Regions from separate parts of the Peribacillus sp. Bi134 genome, predicted to be linked through region 2. Evidence: predicted binding sites of a transcription regulator. Region 2 holds the regulator's gene; the other holds the start of a gene.
What was found. The regulator NrdR, encoded in region 2, represses ribonucleotide reductase genes. The targets are predictions, from matches to a motif close to AACACNATATATNGTGTT.

Region 1 (7,847 bases), on a different contig from region 2:
CACTCTCCAAACGGAATCATGGGGTGGATTCGGGTTTTTATCCGCTGGGTTCATGCACGATGAAATATAATCCGAAAATAAATGAAAACGTGGCACGTTTCAACGGCTTTGCCCATATCCATCCATATCAAGATCCGGCTACCGTTCAGGGAGCATTGGGACTCTTATTTGATTTGCAGGAACACTTAACTGAAATCACCGGGATGGACCAAGTGACATTACAGCCTGCAGCAGGTGCACATGGTGAGTGGACAGGGTTGATGATGATTCGCGCTTTTCACGAAGCGAATGGCGATACAGAACGGACGAAAGTGATTGTACCTGATTCTGCACACGGTACGAATCCTGCCTCTGCCACTGTTGCCGGACTTGAAACGATTACAGTGAAATCCGATGAAAATGGATTAGTCGACCTTGAAGATTTAAAGCGTGTTGTCGGACCTGATACGGCGGCCTTGATGCTGACGAACCCCAATACATTGGGATTATTTGAAGAAAACATCTTGGAAATGGCACAACTTGTCCATGATGCAGGTGGGAAGCTTTATTATGACGGAGCCAATCTGAATGCAGTCCTTTCAAAAGCACGCCCGGGTGACATGGGCTTTGATGTGGTTCACTTAAATCTCCATAAAACATTCACGGGTCCGCATGGCGGCGGCGGTCCGGGTTCTGGTCCTGTAGGTGTGAAGTCGGACTTGATTCCTTACTTGCCTAAACCACTTATAATTAAACAAGGTGAGCAATTCGCTCTTGATTATGATCGTCCGCAATCCATTGGCAGGGTAAAACCTTATTATGGTAATTTCGGGATTAACGTGAGGGCATATACGTACATTCGTTCAATGGGGCCTGATGGCCTTAAAGCCGTCACCGAAAATGCGGTCATCAATGCCAATTATATGATGCGCAAGTTGGAACCTTATTTTGACTTACCATATAATCGTCATTGTAAGCACGAATTCGTATTAAGCGGACGCCGGCAAAAGAAATTGGGGGTTAGGACTCTTGATATAGCCAAAAGATTACTGGATTTCGGGTATCATCCTCCAACCATTTACTTCCCGTTGAACGTGGAGGAAGGAATGATGATAGAACCGACTGAAACCGAGTCAAAAGAAACGCTGGATGCGTTCATCGATGCGATGATCCAGATTGCCAAGGAAGCGGAAGAAACCCCGGAAATCGTTCAGGAAGCTCCGCATACAACCGTTATAAAGCGGCTTGATGAAACTCTTGCTGCAAGAAAACCTGTTCTGCGTTATCAAGCCTAGATTGATAGCTTATACGAAAAAAATCCCTGCCTGCCGGCGGGGATTTTTCATGTTTATGTAAGATTTCATTAAAGTCCAGCAGTTAACTTTCTTTTCCTTGAGCTATTGAATTAAAAAGAGCCCATGCGGAGATGGGGTCTTATTTCTTTGCTTTGATTTTCCCAGTCCACATTTTGAAACCGCCCTTTAGGTGAAAAAGTTCCCTGTAGCCCTTTTTGTATAGCATGGCTGCAGCTCTGCCGCTGATGATTTCGCTTTGAGCGTACAAATATACAGGCTTGTCCGGCCTAATTTCGACCAAGCGTGTTTTCATTTGAGTCATAGGGATGTTTCTTGCGCCTAAGATATGGCCATTATCGAAATCATTCGGTTCCCGCACATCGATTAGCTGCACTTTTCTGTAGTTAGCGATAAATTCGTCCTGTGTTAGTGTTTTAACGATTTTACGCTGGCGGTACCAATTAAAAAGTGAATACGCAATAACCACTCCTAAGATGATGAGCAGTGTATATAATATTTCCAAACATAAAAACTCCCTTCTACCTTAACGAATACAGACAATCTTTATTATATAATTGCTTTACCCAATAATCAAAAAGAATTTTCATCAAATTCTTCATGGACTTGATGGTACTTTCTTTTTTAGAGTGTTAAAGTCTGTTAAACTACTACATGTGAGTTTTTTGTGGGGTATTGAAAAACAGTCTATCGAAACGAGGGGTAAGGATGGCTAAAGATAAATGGGGTTTTATAGATTCGGGGTATTGTTCACCGGCTTTTAATATGGCACTGGACGAAGCTCTGTTAAACTGGCAAAGCAAAGGGGAAATTCCGCCAATCATACGCTTTTACGGCTGGGATCCAGCTACATTGTCGATCGGTTATTTTCAAAAGGCGGAAGCGGAAATTGATATCGAAGAGGTCAAAAGGCAGGGCCTTGGTTTTGTACGCAGGCCAACAGGAGGACGAGCGGTCCTGCACGAGCATGAATTGACTTATAGCGTAATCGTTCCAGAATCCTATCCGGGAATGCCGACTACCGTTACTGAAGCATATCGTGTCATTTCTGAAGGAATATTAATGGGATTCAGGAATCTGGGATTGGAAGCTTATTTTGCCGTGCCTCGAACCGATCAGGAAAAAGCGGCTTTAAAATCGCCCAGGTCTTCGGTTTGCTTTGATGCTCCAAGCTGGTATGAACTGGTCGTTGAGGGCAGGAAGGTCGCTGGCAGCGCTCAAACCAGGCAAAAAGGCGTCATCCTTCAGCACGGATCCATTTTGCTTGAACTTGATGATGATAAGCTTTTTAGCGTATTTAAATTCTCAAATGACAGGGTTAAAGAGAGAATGCAAAAAAACCTAAAAAACAAAGCTGTGGCCATAAATGATATTGCAGGGAGAAAGATTACCATCCCTGAAGCGAAAGAAGCTTTTGAAAAAGGTTTTGCCGAAGGACTTTCGGTCGATTTAGAGCCATACGTCCTCACCGAAAAGCAATTGCTGGAAGTGAAGTCCATTGCAGAAAGCAAATATGAAAGCGATGATTGGAATTTCATGAGATAGAGGAAGCATAATTAGAGTGGATAATAAAAAAGTTTTTTCAGATTTGTTTGACCAAATAACGCATCCCTTGCAGGGATAAGCCCTAAAAGGGATGGGGAAAAAGCAAGGTCCAAATTAATTGAAATCTGATGAAAAATTATTGTAAATCGACATTTTCCTCCCTTTTGCTAACTATATTAATTGATTTATCGTTTGACAAAATTAAAAGTTATTCAAAAGAAACACAATATATAGTAGTTGAAATATTTAATGCGACACTATATGTTGATTTTTGAGTTTCGCTATGATAAATTTAGGGTACTTGTTAAGCGAAACGGACATGTAAGGTTACATAAGGATTTTTGCGGCAGCAAGAACGGATCTTGAAACATATAAAGGAGAGGGAATTATGTCGGTTGTAATAAAAGAAGCTTTAAAGGTTGATCTAGAAAGGTTGAATAAGGATATTTCTTTATTTCCCCAGGTTCACCCTGTAACTGCTGATATGAAAATGGCGCATAAGGGAGTGTCCCGTCTAGTCATGCTTGACCGCTATTCTTTTAAGGATACTGAAAAAATCACACTCTCGGCAGGCGATTTCGTCGTGTTGACGATTAAGGAAGATCCGAAATTCCCGGCAAGGGGTCTCGGTTACATCGTTGAAATAGATTGGGAAACCAAAAAAGCGAAGGTTTTGGTGGATGAAGAGTTCCGTGGCGTTCTGGATAATCCGGAAGAAATGGAGACTGGAATTGTAAACCGTCCTTTGGATATTATCGAAAAGCCGCTTGAAATATACTATGAACAAATTGCGAAACGTAATGCAACGGGATTGGCATCAGTGGAAACCACGGAAGAAAAAAGAACGGAATGGTTCAATAAATTCTATGAAGAATTAAAGAACCTTAATTTCGTCCCGGCAGGACGAGTATTATATGGTGCAGGTTCCAATACGGATGTTACTTATTTCAACTGTTATGTAATGCCATTCGTACCGGATTCACGTGAAGGTATTTCAGAACATAGGAAACAAGTGATGGAAATCATGAGCCGCGGCGGCGGAGTGGGAACGAACGGGTCGACACTGCGTCCAAGAAACACTCTGGCAAAAGGCGTAAACGGAAAATCCTCGGGTTCTGTGTCGTGGCTTGACGATATTGCGAAACTGACGCATCTTGTTGAACAGGGCGGTAGCAGACGCGGCGCGCAAATGATCATGCTTGCTGATTGGCATCCTGATATTGCAGAGTTCATCATTTCTAAAATGCAAAACCCAAGGATTCTGCGATACCTAGTGGAAAATACTAAAGACGAAGCGATCAAGAAATATGCGACGGATAAATTGAAATTCACGCCGCACACGGAACAGGAAACGGCTATGTATCAAGGGATCATCAATTATAAGGAGATTCCTGGCCAAGGTGGATTCAGCGAGAAAATCATTAGGGATGCAGAGGAAAAGCTCCGTACAGGGGGAACATACAGTGTCCATAATTCTGATTTTCTGACTGGAGCCAACATCTCGATTTGCCTGACTAAGGAATTCATGGAAGCGGCGGAACAAGATGCGGAATACGAATTGCGTTTTCCTGATGTTGAAAGCTATAATGCCGAAGAAATGGCCATTTACAATGAAGAATGGCATAATGTCGGCGATGTTCGCGAATGGGAGAAAATGGGTCACAAAGTCCGTGTTTACCGTAAAATCCGCGCTAAAGAGCTTTGGAATTTAATAAATATTTGTGCAACGTATTCTGCTGAACCAGGTATTTTCTTTATCGATAATGCTAATGAAATGACGAATGCCAAAGCATACGGTCAACAGGTCGTAGCGACGAACCCTTGTGGAGAACAGCCATTGGCCCCATATTCAGTATGTAACCTTGCGGCAGTCAATCTTGCTGAGATGGCTGATAAAGAAAGCAAAACCGTTAATTTCGAGAAACTTAAGCAGACTGTCGAAGTCGGTGTGCGTATGCAGGACAATGTCATTGACGCAACTCCTTATTTCTTGGAAGAAAACAAAAAACAGGCACTGGGCGAGCGACGGGTTGGACTTGGTGTAATGGGTCTGCATGACCTTTTGATCTACTGTGAGACGGAATATGGCTCTGAAGAAGGAAATATCCTGGTTGACAAGGTGTTTGAAACGATTGCGACGACAGCTTACAGGGCTTCCGTGGAACTTGCTAAAGAAAAAGGCAGTTTCCCGTTCCTGATCGGGTCAACGGACAAAGAAACCGATGAGCTTAGAACACGTTTCACACAAACCGGATTTATGGAAAAAATGCCTGAAGATATCAGGGAAAGTGTTGCTGCACATGGCATCCGTAACTCTCATTTATTGACAGTTGCTCCTACAGGAAGCACAGGAACTATGGTCGGGGTATCAACAGGTCTTGAACCATATTTCTCCTTCACGTATTTCCGCAGCGGCCGTCTTGGTAAATTCATTGAAGTTAAGGCTGACATTGTACAGGAATACTTGGACCGTCATCCAGAAGCCGATACAGAAGAGCTTCCAAAATGGTTCATTTCCGCTATGGAATTAGCTCCAGAAGCACATGCTGATGTTCAATGCATCATTCAACGCTGGATTGACAGCTCGATCAGTAAAACGGTAAATGCTCCAAAAGGATATACTGTCGAACAAGTTGAAAAAGTATATGAACGTCTATACAAAGGCGGAGCAAAAGGCGGTACTGTATATGTGGATGGCAGCCGTGACAGTCAGGTTCTTACGCTCAAAGCGGAAGAAAACCAAATGGACGAGCAGCTTGAAATGGATGAATTGACAGATGTGGAAGTAAAGAAAAAAGTCGTATTGGTCGATACGATAAATGAACTGCGTTCGACTAACGTTACGATTGGGTCGGAAGTGGGCAACACTTGTCCGGTGTGCCGTAAAGGCGAAGTCCAGGAAATGGGCGGATGCAATACTTGCACGAATTGCGGAGCACAATTAAAATGCGGGCTATAAGCTGATGTAAGGGAAGCCGTTAAGTATGCTGCAAAGCCTATCTTAACGGCTTTTTTTAGTGTCTTAAATGTTTGTTAGTTACCGTCTGTTCAATTACAAACCAATAGAGAAGACCGAATCATCGTAAATTCGGTCTTCTTTTTGCGTTCAATCAACCATTTTCATTTTGCTGCCCTATTTCCTTCTCGGCTAGATATTGGTTTCCATCTTTCAATACCGAAAATTCATCGACTGAGTCTCCAGGTATATTCCTTGGATTTGGATATTTATTATCTGTTTGGACGGTGATCGCTTGTTTCCCCGTTCCATTTGTCAAGAAATCTCGTTTTTTATTAGCCATATGGCACCTCCTTCATTTTGAATTTCCAAGTAAAAACAATCATGATGATAACAGAATTAAGAAAAACTATCCTTATGAATTAGATTGTGTAGTTCGATTAAAAGTATGAACAGAATGGAGAACGGAATGAAACCATTTATGCCACAATTAGTGTATATAGAGCCCAGGGCACTGGAATACCCTCTTGGCCGGGAATTGAAGAAGAAATTCGAAGATTTGAACATTGAAATCCGGGAGACCACATCCCATAACCAAATTAGGGACCTTCCTGGGGAAAACGATTTGCAAAAATATCGCGTCGCCAAATCGACGCTTGTGGTAGGAATAAGAAAAACATTGAAATTCGATTCCTCAAAACCATCTGCTGAATATGCCATCCCTCTTGCTACAGGGTGTATGGGGCACTGTCACTATTGCTATTTACAGACGACACTCGGATCGAAACCATATATTAGGACATATGTGAATCTTGACGAGATTTTCGAGGCAGCCGAAAAATATATAAATGAGAGAAAGCCTGAAATCACACGTTTTGAGGCAGCTTGTACATCGGACATTGTCGGAATTGACCATTTGACACATTCTTTAAAAAGGGCCATAGAATATTTTGGCAAAAGTGAATATGGGGTTTTAAGGTTCGTAACTAAATTTCATCATGTCGACCATCTGTTGGATGCTGAACATAATGGAAAAACGAGATTTCGGTTCAGTATAAATTCGCGTTTTGTGATAAAGAATTTCGAGCCAGGCACATCGAGCTTCGAGGAAAGGATGGAAGCGGCACGAAAAGTGGCAGGTGCCGGATATCCTCTGGGTTTTATCGTAGCTCCCATATATCGTCATGAAGCATGGAAGGATGGCTATCACGAATTATTCGAACGATTAAGCGAGGCGTTAAAAGGGGTGGATATACCGGATTTGACTTTTGAATTAATCCAGCATCGGTTCACTGGTCCAGCAAAAAAAGTGATTCAAAAAAACTACCCGAAAACAAAATTGGAACTGGACGAAACGAAGCGTAAATATAAATGGGGCAGATATGGCATTGGTAAATATGTTTACCAAACCGAAGAAGCCGCAGAACTGGAAACGACCATTCGTGGGTATATCGCGGAATTTTTCCCGAAAGCGGAAATTCAGTATTTTACCTGATGAAGGTAATTTTCTATTTAAAACTGTCATAAATCCCTCTAATCCTGCTTAGAAATGTAAAGACCGGATTAGGGGAGGGCAGCTATGATTATTGACGGCGTTTTTTCCGGAGGCGGGATTAAAGGCTATGGTTTAGTGGGAGCCCTGCAGGAATTAGAAGAACGGGGATTTGTATTCCATCGTACAGCAGGTACAAGTGCAGGATCCATAATTGCAGCTTTCGTGGCAGCTGGGTACACCGGAAAAGAAATGGAAAAGCTATTTCTTGATATAGATTTAAGCGGCCTGCTGGATAAAAGGCGTGGTCTTTTGCCTATCCCGCTTGCCAAATGGCTCCTTGTATACTGGAAACTTGGCCTTTATAAAGGCGACGCATTGGAAGGTTGGATTGCCAGCAAACTTGCCGAAAGGAATGTAGTCACCTTTAAGGATGTACGACCGAAATCCCTTCGTATCATAACCTCTGACATCACAAATGGGAAATTGGTGGTTCTGCCTGATGATCTGCCGAACTATGGCATTGATCCAATCACTTTTCCAGTTGCAAAGGCAGTAAGAA
Region 2 (7,847 bases):
ATTAACGGATTTGGGAGAATTGGAAGAATGGTTTTCCGAAAAGCCATATTAGATGAGAGTTTGGACATTGTTGCCATTAATGCAAGCTATCCAGCTGAAACTTTAGCACACTTACTAAAATATGATACGATACATGGTAAATTCGACGGTATCATTATAGCTGAAGATGATTCACTAATAGTGAATGGCCGCCGAGTAAAACTAATAAATAACCGCGATCCAAAGCTATTGCCTTGGAAAGAGATGAACATAGATATTGTAATTGAAGCCACTGGCAAATTCAATGATCGTTCTAAAGCAGCTCTTCATTTAGAAGCAGGAGCAAAAAGAGTTATATTATCAGCGCCGGGTAAAAATGAAGACGTTACCATTGTAATGGGAGTAAATGAGGAAGTGCTGGAAATTGACAAGCATTTCGTCATATCCAATGCATCTTGTACAACGAACTGCCTTGGACCGGTTGCAAAAGTGCTTGATGAAAAATTCGGCATAAACAACGGTTTAATGACAACGATACATTCTTATACTAATGATCAAAATAATATCGATAACCCGCACAAAGACTTGAGACGTGCCCGTGCCGCTGCGGAAAGCATGATTCCTACGACTACAGGAGCTGCAAAAGCCATCTCACTAGTGTTGCCGCAATTAAAAGGCAAGCTTCATGGAATGGCGATACGTGTACCGACACCTAACGTATCTTTAGTCGATCTTGTTGTGGATTTAAACCGTGATGTCACGATTGATGAAGTGAACCAAGCCTTCATCGATGCTTCAGAAAATGAACTCAAAGGTATCATGGAATTCACGATGGAACCTTTAGTTTCCAGTGATTTCAAAACGAATCCACACTCTGCAATCATCGATGGGTTGACGACGATGATGATCGGGGACAGGAAAGTGAAAGTCCTTGCATGGTATGATAATGAGTGGGGTTACTCCAACCGGGTAGTGGACCTAGTGAAATTGGTTGGCTCCGAGTTGAAAAAAACTTCCGAAGTCGAATTATCAGTAAAATAAAATGAAATAACTGAGCCTGCTAAATTTTTTTAGCGGGCTATTTTTGATTTTTTATCGGATTTGAAGCAGTTATAGAGAATGGTGACCTAACGCATACCATACTTTTCTTTTGCATCTGCTCCTGGTTTTCCAACTTTCTCAATCACTAGTTCAACCAGAAGCTCTAAGATATGATTATCATGCGTATTTCCGGGTGTTACTATCGTCCCTAACACAAATCCATTGCGTATGATGCCGAATGAAACGAATAGGCAAACTTATTTTGTTCGTTCATCATTCACATAATAGTAGCTACTCTCAGTATCAGTTGAACTGCCCTTAATCTCCTTGGTTTCTTCCTTAAATAGACTGAAGGTAAAAGAGTTCTATCTTACTGTTAAAACAAAGTTGATTGGAGCGGGTGTACGAGACTCCTGCGGGGAAAGTGCGTCCAAGGGAGACCCCACAGGCGCTATGCGCCGAGGAGGCTCCCGGACCGCCCGCGGAAAGCGAGTGCCAGGAGTGGAAATCAACGGCCTAATATACTGTAGACAAACTCAATTATTGAGTTTGTCTACAGTCAGAGCCTGCTGAATTTTTTTAGCGGGCTATTTTTCATGCAGTGATCCATGAATTCCCGGCTGTTTTATGGCGCTGAATAAACCGAAGACGGAATTTGCTCCACATTTGAACCTTCGCTATATCCTCATTACATATAAAGTTTATCTTTCCAAAAATTCAATTTGGAGTTGCAAAAAAAATTCAAACCATATATACTATGAATCGTGAACTTCTTCAATAGCGGTTTGCATGATGGCTACTTAAAGGGTTAGGACCTCTTTGGACTAACTTTCCCCCGTGGTAGTTATCAGAACTTATTTTTAAATCATGGTAAGGGGGAAGCTTAATATGGAAACAGCTTACACTATGGAAACTATGGGTAGACACGTCATTTCTGAACTTTGGGGTTGTGACTTTGAAAAACTGAACAATATCGATTTAATTGAAAAGATTTTTGTTGATGCTGCTTTGAAATCAGGTGCAGAGGTACGAGAAGTTGCCTTTCACAAATTTGCTCCACAAGGAGTCAGCGGGGTTGTCATCATTTCTGAATCACACTTAACGATTCACAGTTTTCCAGAACACGGCTATGCGAGCATTGATGTCTATACATGCGGTAACTTGGATCCGAATATTGCGGCAGATTATATTGCAGAAGCTTTGAATGCGCAAACACGTGAAAACATAGAATTACCACGTGGATTAGGTCCTGTACAAATGAAAAAAGCCAATATAAGTGCCCTATAAAAAACACGTATACACAGAGATGCCATGGGTGCATCTCTTTTTTAATGCAATCAATCGGCAGTCAGCTTCCCTTTATAGGGGAGGATGCCCTTGCAGCATAAAGACTTTGACAACGGTGCTTCAAGGGCAGAACAAAAAGTGCCTGCTGCCGGAAGTTACACTTTTTACTTGTACTGGCCGTTCCATTTAATATAAGATTAAGATAGAGAAGTAATTCCTTGGGGAACATTTAGATAGGGGAGTCCTACATAAAATACGGAGCTGATAATGATGAAATGCCCATCATGTCAATATAACGGAACAAGAGTGCTCGATTCCAGGCCAGTCGATGAAAGTAAATCGATTCGACGACGCCGTGAATGTGAGGCATGTGGTTTTCGATTCACGACATTTGAAAAGGTGGAGGAAACACCGCTTATTGTAGTGAAAAAGGGCGGGACGCGGGAAGAGTTCAGTCGTGATAAAATCCTGCGTGGCTTAATCAGGGCTTGCGAAAAACGCCCGGTTCCCTTGAAAGAACTAGAGCAAATTACCAGTTATGTAGAAAAAGAACTACGCAACCAGGGCATATCGGAAGTGAAAAGCGACAATGTCGGCGAGATGGTGATGGACAAGCTGGCAGAAGTCGATGAGGTTGCCTATGTAAGGTTCGCATCCGTCTATCGACAATTTAAAGACATCAATGTCTTTATCGATGAATTGAAAGATTTGATAAATAAAGAAAGAAAGTAGAGCTGAAGATTCACTTTGGCTCTTTTTTCACTACATCTTTTGAAAGGTTTGAATGGAGATGTCAAAGCATTGGCAAGAATTGCTCCCAGCTGATTCATATTTGGTCTCATCTGCGGGGCTGCTTCATGACTATGATCGGAAAATACTTACCCGACTATATCAACCTCTTATTGGACCTATATGCATTAGCCTATATATGACGTTATGGAGTGAGTTGGAGGAGAACAGGCTATGGTCGGAAACCTCCTCACATTATCAATTAATGAATACCATCGGCCTTAAGTTAGCTGATATTTACGAAGCCCGGCTTTTACTTGAGGGAATCGGTCTGTTGAATGTATATAAGAAATCGAAAAATGAAACGAAGGAATTCATCTATGAGTTAAACCCGCCGCTTTCCCCCCAGCAGTTTTTCACGGATGGAATGCTGAATATTTACTTATACAAAAAAATCGGTAAAGCGCAATTCAACCGGTTAAAGAGATTCTTTTGTGATGACCATATCTTAACCGATCAATATGAAGGTGTGACTAAATCTTTTGCGGAAGTATTCTCATCAGATCATTTGGACTCTTTATATGTAACGGATGAAGCGAAAAATGAATGGCAGCCGATGCCTGAACAGCAATACATCGATCGGACGGAAGGCGTCGAGCCATCGGGGTTTGATGACTTATTTGATTTTGACCTTTTATTTGCCGGGATAAAATCCTCGATCGTACCGAAAAAGGCATTTACTCCGAAAATAAAAAATACGATTGCCAAACTTGCTTTTTTATATGGCATCGATCCGCTTGAAATGCAAAAACTAGTAATGGATGCCGTTTCATTGGATGATGAGATCGATGAGGAAGTGCTCAGAAAGGCGGCAAGGGACTGGTATCAGATTGAACGACAGGCCGATATGCCTTCCCTTGTCAATCGGGTGCAGCCGATTCGTGAACGGACGCAAAAAGAGGAACCGAAAACACAGGAACAAGAGTTAATCCGCCATTTGGAGACGATTTCCCCAAGGGAGCGGCTGATGCAATTGTCTGGCGGTGCAGAGCCATCAAGCGGTGATTTGAAAGTCGTTGAGGGCGTGATGATCAATCAAAAGCTGAATCCGGGTGTCGTCAATGTCTTGATTGAATATGTCATGCTCAAAACGGATATGAAGTTCACGAAGGGCTATGTCGAAAAACTGGCAGGCCATTGGGCACGACTTAAGGTCTCCACGGTGGTCGAGGCGATGGAGCTGGCTAAAAATGAACATAGGAAATATCAGGACTGGGCTCAAGGAAGCAGGAATGCTGCGAAGGGCGGCCGGAAAAAGGCGATACGTGAAGAAGTGGTTCCGGAGTGGCTTGAGAAAAAAGAAGAAGCACAGCAGGAGCAGAATGCAGATCAGCCTGAATTGGATGCCCAGAAACGCGAGCTTCTGGAGAAATGGAAGCAGTGGAAAGCAGGAGGTGAAATGAACGATGGAAAAGATTAATAGGTCCCTTAATAAATTGGCGAATACAAATCAATTTCAACAGCGTTATGAAAAGCTGAAACAGGAGATTTTTGAAAACGAACAAGTGCGGTTATTTATGAATGCCAACAGCTCGACGGTCACGAAGGAAATGATTGATAAAAACTTGGGGAAGCTTTATGAGTTCACTTCACAAAGCAATAAGTGTGATAAATGTCCGAGCTTGGATGGCTGCATGAATATGATGCAGGGGTATTATCCCAAATTGGTGGTTCAAGGGAAAGCCCTGAACCTGCATTATGAAGTCTGCCCGCGGAAATTGGCAGAGGATGAAAAGCGGAAACGGGAAAAGTTGATCCGCAGCCTGTATGTACCGAAGGATATTTTAAAGGCGAGCATTGAAGACTTTACCCAAACGGATAATGAAAACAAACGCTTGTCTGTCTTAAGTAAAGCGATGTCGTTCATTATGGAATATGAGCCAGGTAAAAGGCAAAAAGGCTTATATATTTATGGGAAATTCGGCGTTGGGAAAACGTACTTATTAGGTGCGATCGCCAATGAACTTGCAAAAAGGCAAATTTCCTCCCTTATTGTCTATGTACCTGACTACTTGAGGGAACTTAAGGGATCGATAGGTGATAATACGGTCAATGAAAAAATTGAAATGGTGAAAACGGCACCTGTCCTCATGCTTGATGATATTGGAGCGGAGTCCATGACGAGCTGGGGACGCGATGAGGTTTTTGGTCCGATTTTACAATTCAGGATGCTGGAAAACCTGCCAACGTTTTTCACTTCGAATTTTGACTTGAATGGCCTGGAGAACCACCTGACCTTTTCACAGCGTGGTGAGAAGGAAGAAGTGAAGGCGGCCAGGGTACTGGAAAGAATTCAATATTTAGCTGAGCCGGTCAAGCTTGATGGCATGAATCGGAGAAGATGAAGAAAAGTGGTCTCTTAATGGAGGTCACTTTTTTCATCTTACAAGGCTCATCCTACTTCTAAACACGTCCCCATCCCCATATACATGAAAAAAGAAGCAAGGGGGAAGGGGGGATGTCGTAGTGCAAATTTCGTTTCAAAACGATTCAGAGGCATTGAAATTACTGAATTTCGTTTCTGTCCATCCACTGGGGGCAGAATTTCAAGCATATATTCGATTTCTTCCGCAACAAGGCATGTATGTGGATATGACGGAGTCTTCAGGTGATGAATGGCTAATTCTGCTTCGTGATGCATTTCATTCTTTTTTATTGGAAGAAAAGACGCTTCCTGTTCTGGAGCAAATAATAGTCGGTAAATTTTTTTATAGGGAACGGGAAGAAATTGAAGCCATCATTGAAATTGCATCATCAATCATCGAGGTGGAAAGAACCAGGAGTCAAGATGAAGCATTCAGTACGGAGAAACGATTGATTGAGGAGGGACTTCAAAGCATCTTGGCTGGAAAGGTATCTTTTTCATTCGATTCTTTTACGACCTTCCGTTTGAAATCATTTCAGCACACGTTGGAAAAGTATGTCGTCAAGGCGATTGATGAATACAAGCTGGAACAGGACTATCAAAATTTCATTGCTACGCTCCGTGATTGCCTTCAAGGGCAGGAGTCGAAATTAAGAAAGCTTCACCTGGTCAACCGGGATGGTTTTCATTTCTATGATCAGAAGTTCAGCAAGCTCGACCGCCCAAAAATCAATAGTATGATCGACAGGAGGCTTCTTGCCAAAAGTTCACTATTTCTCGATACGGTGATACTTGCCCCGCTTTTATCGATTGCTCCTGAAAACTTGTGTATCTATACCGATGACAAGGATGAGGGGCTGATCCAGACCATTTCAAGGATTTTCGAAGAACGGGCCACTATCCTGCCACTTTCGTCATTTTCTATGCATTTGAATGATCTTTCGTGGAAAAAAGAAAATTAACCTTGATTTTCACCGTATAACAAATTATAATTTCCTACATACTATTAAAAAACTAAAAGTTATGATGAGGACAAGGGTATTCTAGTCGCCGATTATCAGAGAGGGGAGCCAACAGGCTGTAAGCTTCCTATTCGCATGGAACACTTACCACCTTTAAACTTCGGCTCGGAAAGCAGGCATCCTGTGAATATGAGCTGACGGGAAGCTGCCGTTACCAAGTTACAAGTGCCATTTTGCCGTGAAAAGCAAGCTGGAACGAGGGTGGAACCGCGGGTTAATGATATTTATTACTAAGCTCGTCCCTGTTTTATACAGGGACGGGCTTTTTTGTGTTGTAATGGAATCAAATACCTGTAATTTGTTCGAACAATAAGAAGGAGTGAAACTCAATGTCAGAATTACTGAAAATATCTTTTCCTGACGGAGCGGTTAAGGAGTTTGCTAAAGGCACAACAACTGAAGACATCGCTGCATCCATCAGTCCTGGTTTAAGGAAAAAATCCATTGCCGGAAAATTCAATGGTGAATTATATGATTTGAAACGGCCGATTGAACAAGATGGTTCAATCGAAATCGTCACACAGGACACAGCGGATGCTCTTGAAGTATTGCGTCACAGCACAGCGCACTTGATGGCACAGGCGATCAAACGTTTGTACAAAAACGCTAAATTCGGCGTAGGTCCAGTCATCGAGGGCGGCTTTTACTATGATATGGATCTGGAGGAATCATTGACTCCCGAAGACCTTCCATTGATTGAAAAAGAAATGAAGAAAATCGTCAACGAGAACTTGGAAATTTCCCGCATCGAAGTAAGTCGTGATGAAGCGATTTCCCGTTTTAAAGAAATAGGCGACGAGTATAAATTGGAGTTGATCGATGCAATTCCTGCCGATCAGCAGGTAACGCTTTATGAGCAGGGTGAATTTTTTGACCTTTGTCGTGGAATTCATGTTCCATCAACTGGGAAAATCAAAGAATTCAAGCTATTGAGCATCGCTGGAGCATACTGGAGAGGCGATAGCAAAAACAAAATGCTGCAACGTATTTACGGTACGGCTTTCTATAAAAAAGAAGATTTGGCCGAACACCTGCGTTTCCTTGAAGAAGCAAAGGAACGTGACCATCGTAAAATCGGTAAAGAATTGAACTTGTTCATGAGCTCACAGAAAGTGGGGCAAGGGCTGCCGATGTGGTTGCCAAAAGGAGCGACCATCCGCCGGACAATCGAAAGGTATATCGTGGACAAGGAAGAACGGTTGGGTTATGACCATGTCTACACACCTGTAATGGGTAGCGTGGACCTTTATAAAATTTCTGGACACTGGGATCATTACCAGGACGGCATGTTCCCTGTCATGGAGATGGAAAACGAACAGCTTGTCCTGCGTCCGATGAACTGCCCGCATCACATGATGGTCTAT

Region 1: the regulator NrdR is predicted to act here: its motif matches at 3,058-3,075, upstream of LQ188_RS12995 (vitamin B12-dependent ribonucleotide reductase).

The regions. Positions count from the first base shown of each region.
Region 1 covers NZ_CAKKLN010000005.1:351,295-359,141, reverse strand. The annotation lists gene gcvPB (aminomethyl-transferring glycine dehydrogenase subunit GcvPB) at 1-1,274, shown strand, start outside; gene LQ188_RS13005 (rhodanese-like domain-containing protein) at 1,414-1,797, opposite strand; gene LQ188_RS13000 (biotin/lipoate A/B protein ligase family protein) at 2,001-2,837, shown strand; gene LQ188_RS12995 (vitamin B12-dependent ribonucleotide reductase) at 3,226-5,796, shown strand; gene LQ188_RS12990 (hypothetical protein) at 5,948-6,136, opposite strand; gene splB (spore photoproduct lyase) at 6,263-7,288, shown strand; gene LQ188_RS12980 (patatin-like phospholipase family protein) at 7,373-7,847, shown strand, end outside.
Region 2 covers NZ_CAKKLN010000004.1:358,786-366,632, forward strand. The annotation lists gene LQ188_RS10350 (glyceraldehyde-3-phosphate dehydrogenase) at 1-1,020, shown strand, start outside; gene speD (adenosylmethionine decarboxylase) at 1,927-2,307, shown strand; gene nrdR (transcriptional regulator NrdR) at 2,578-3,039, shown strand; gene LQ188_RS10365 (DnaD domain protein) at 3,098-4,516, shown strand; gene dnaI (primosomal protein DnaI) at 4,503-5,441, shown strand; gene ytxC (sporulation protein YtxC) at 5,563-6,423, shown strand; gene thrS (threonine--tRNA ligase) at 6,813-7,847, shown strand, end outside.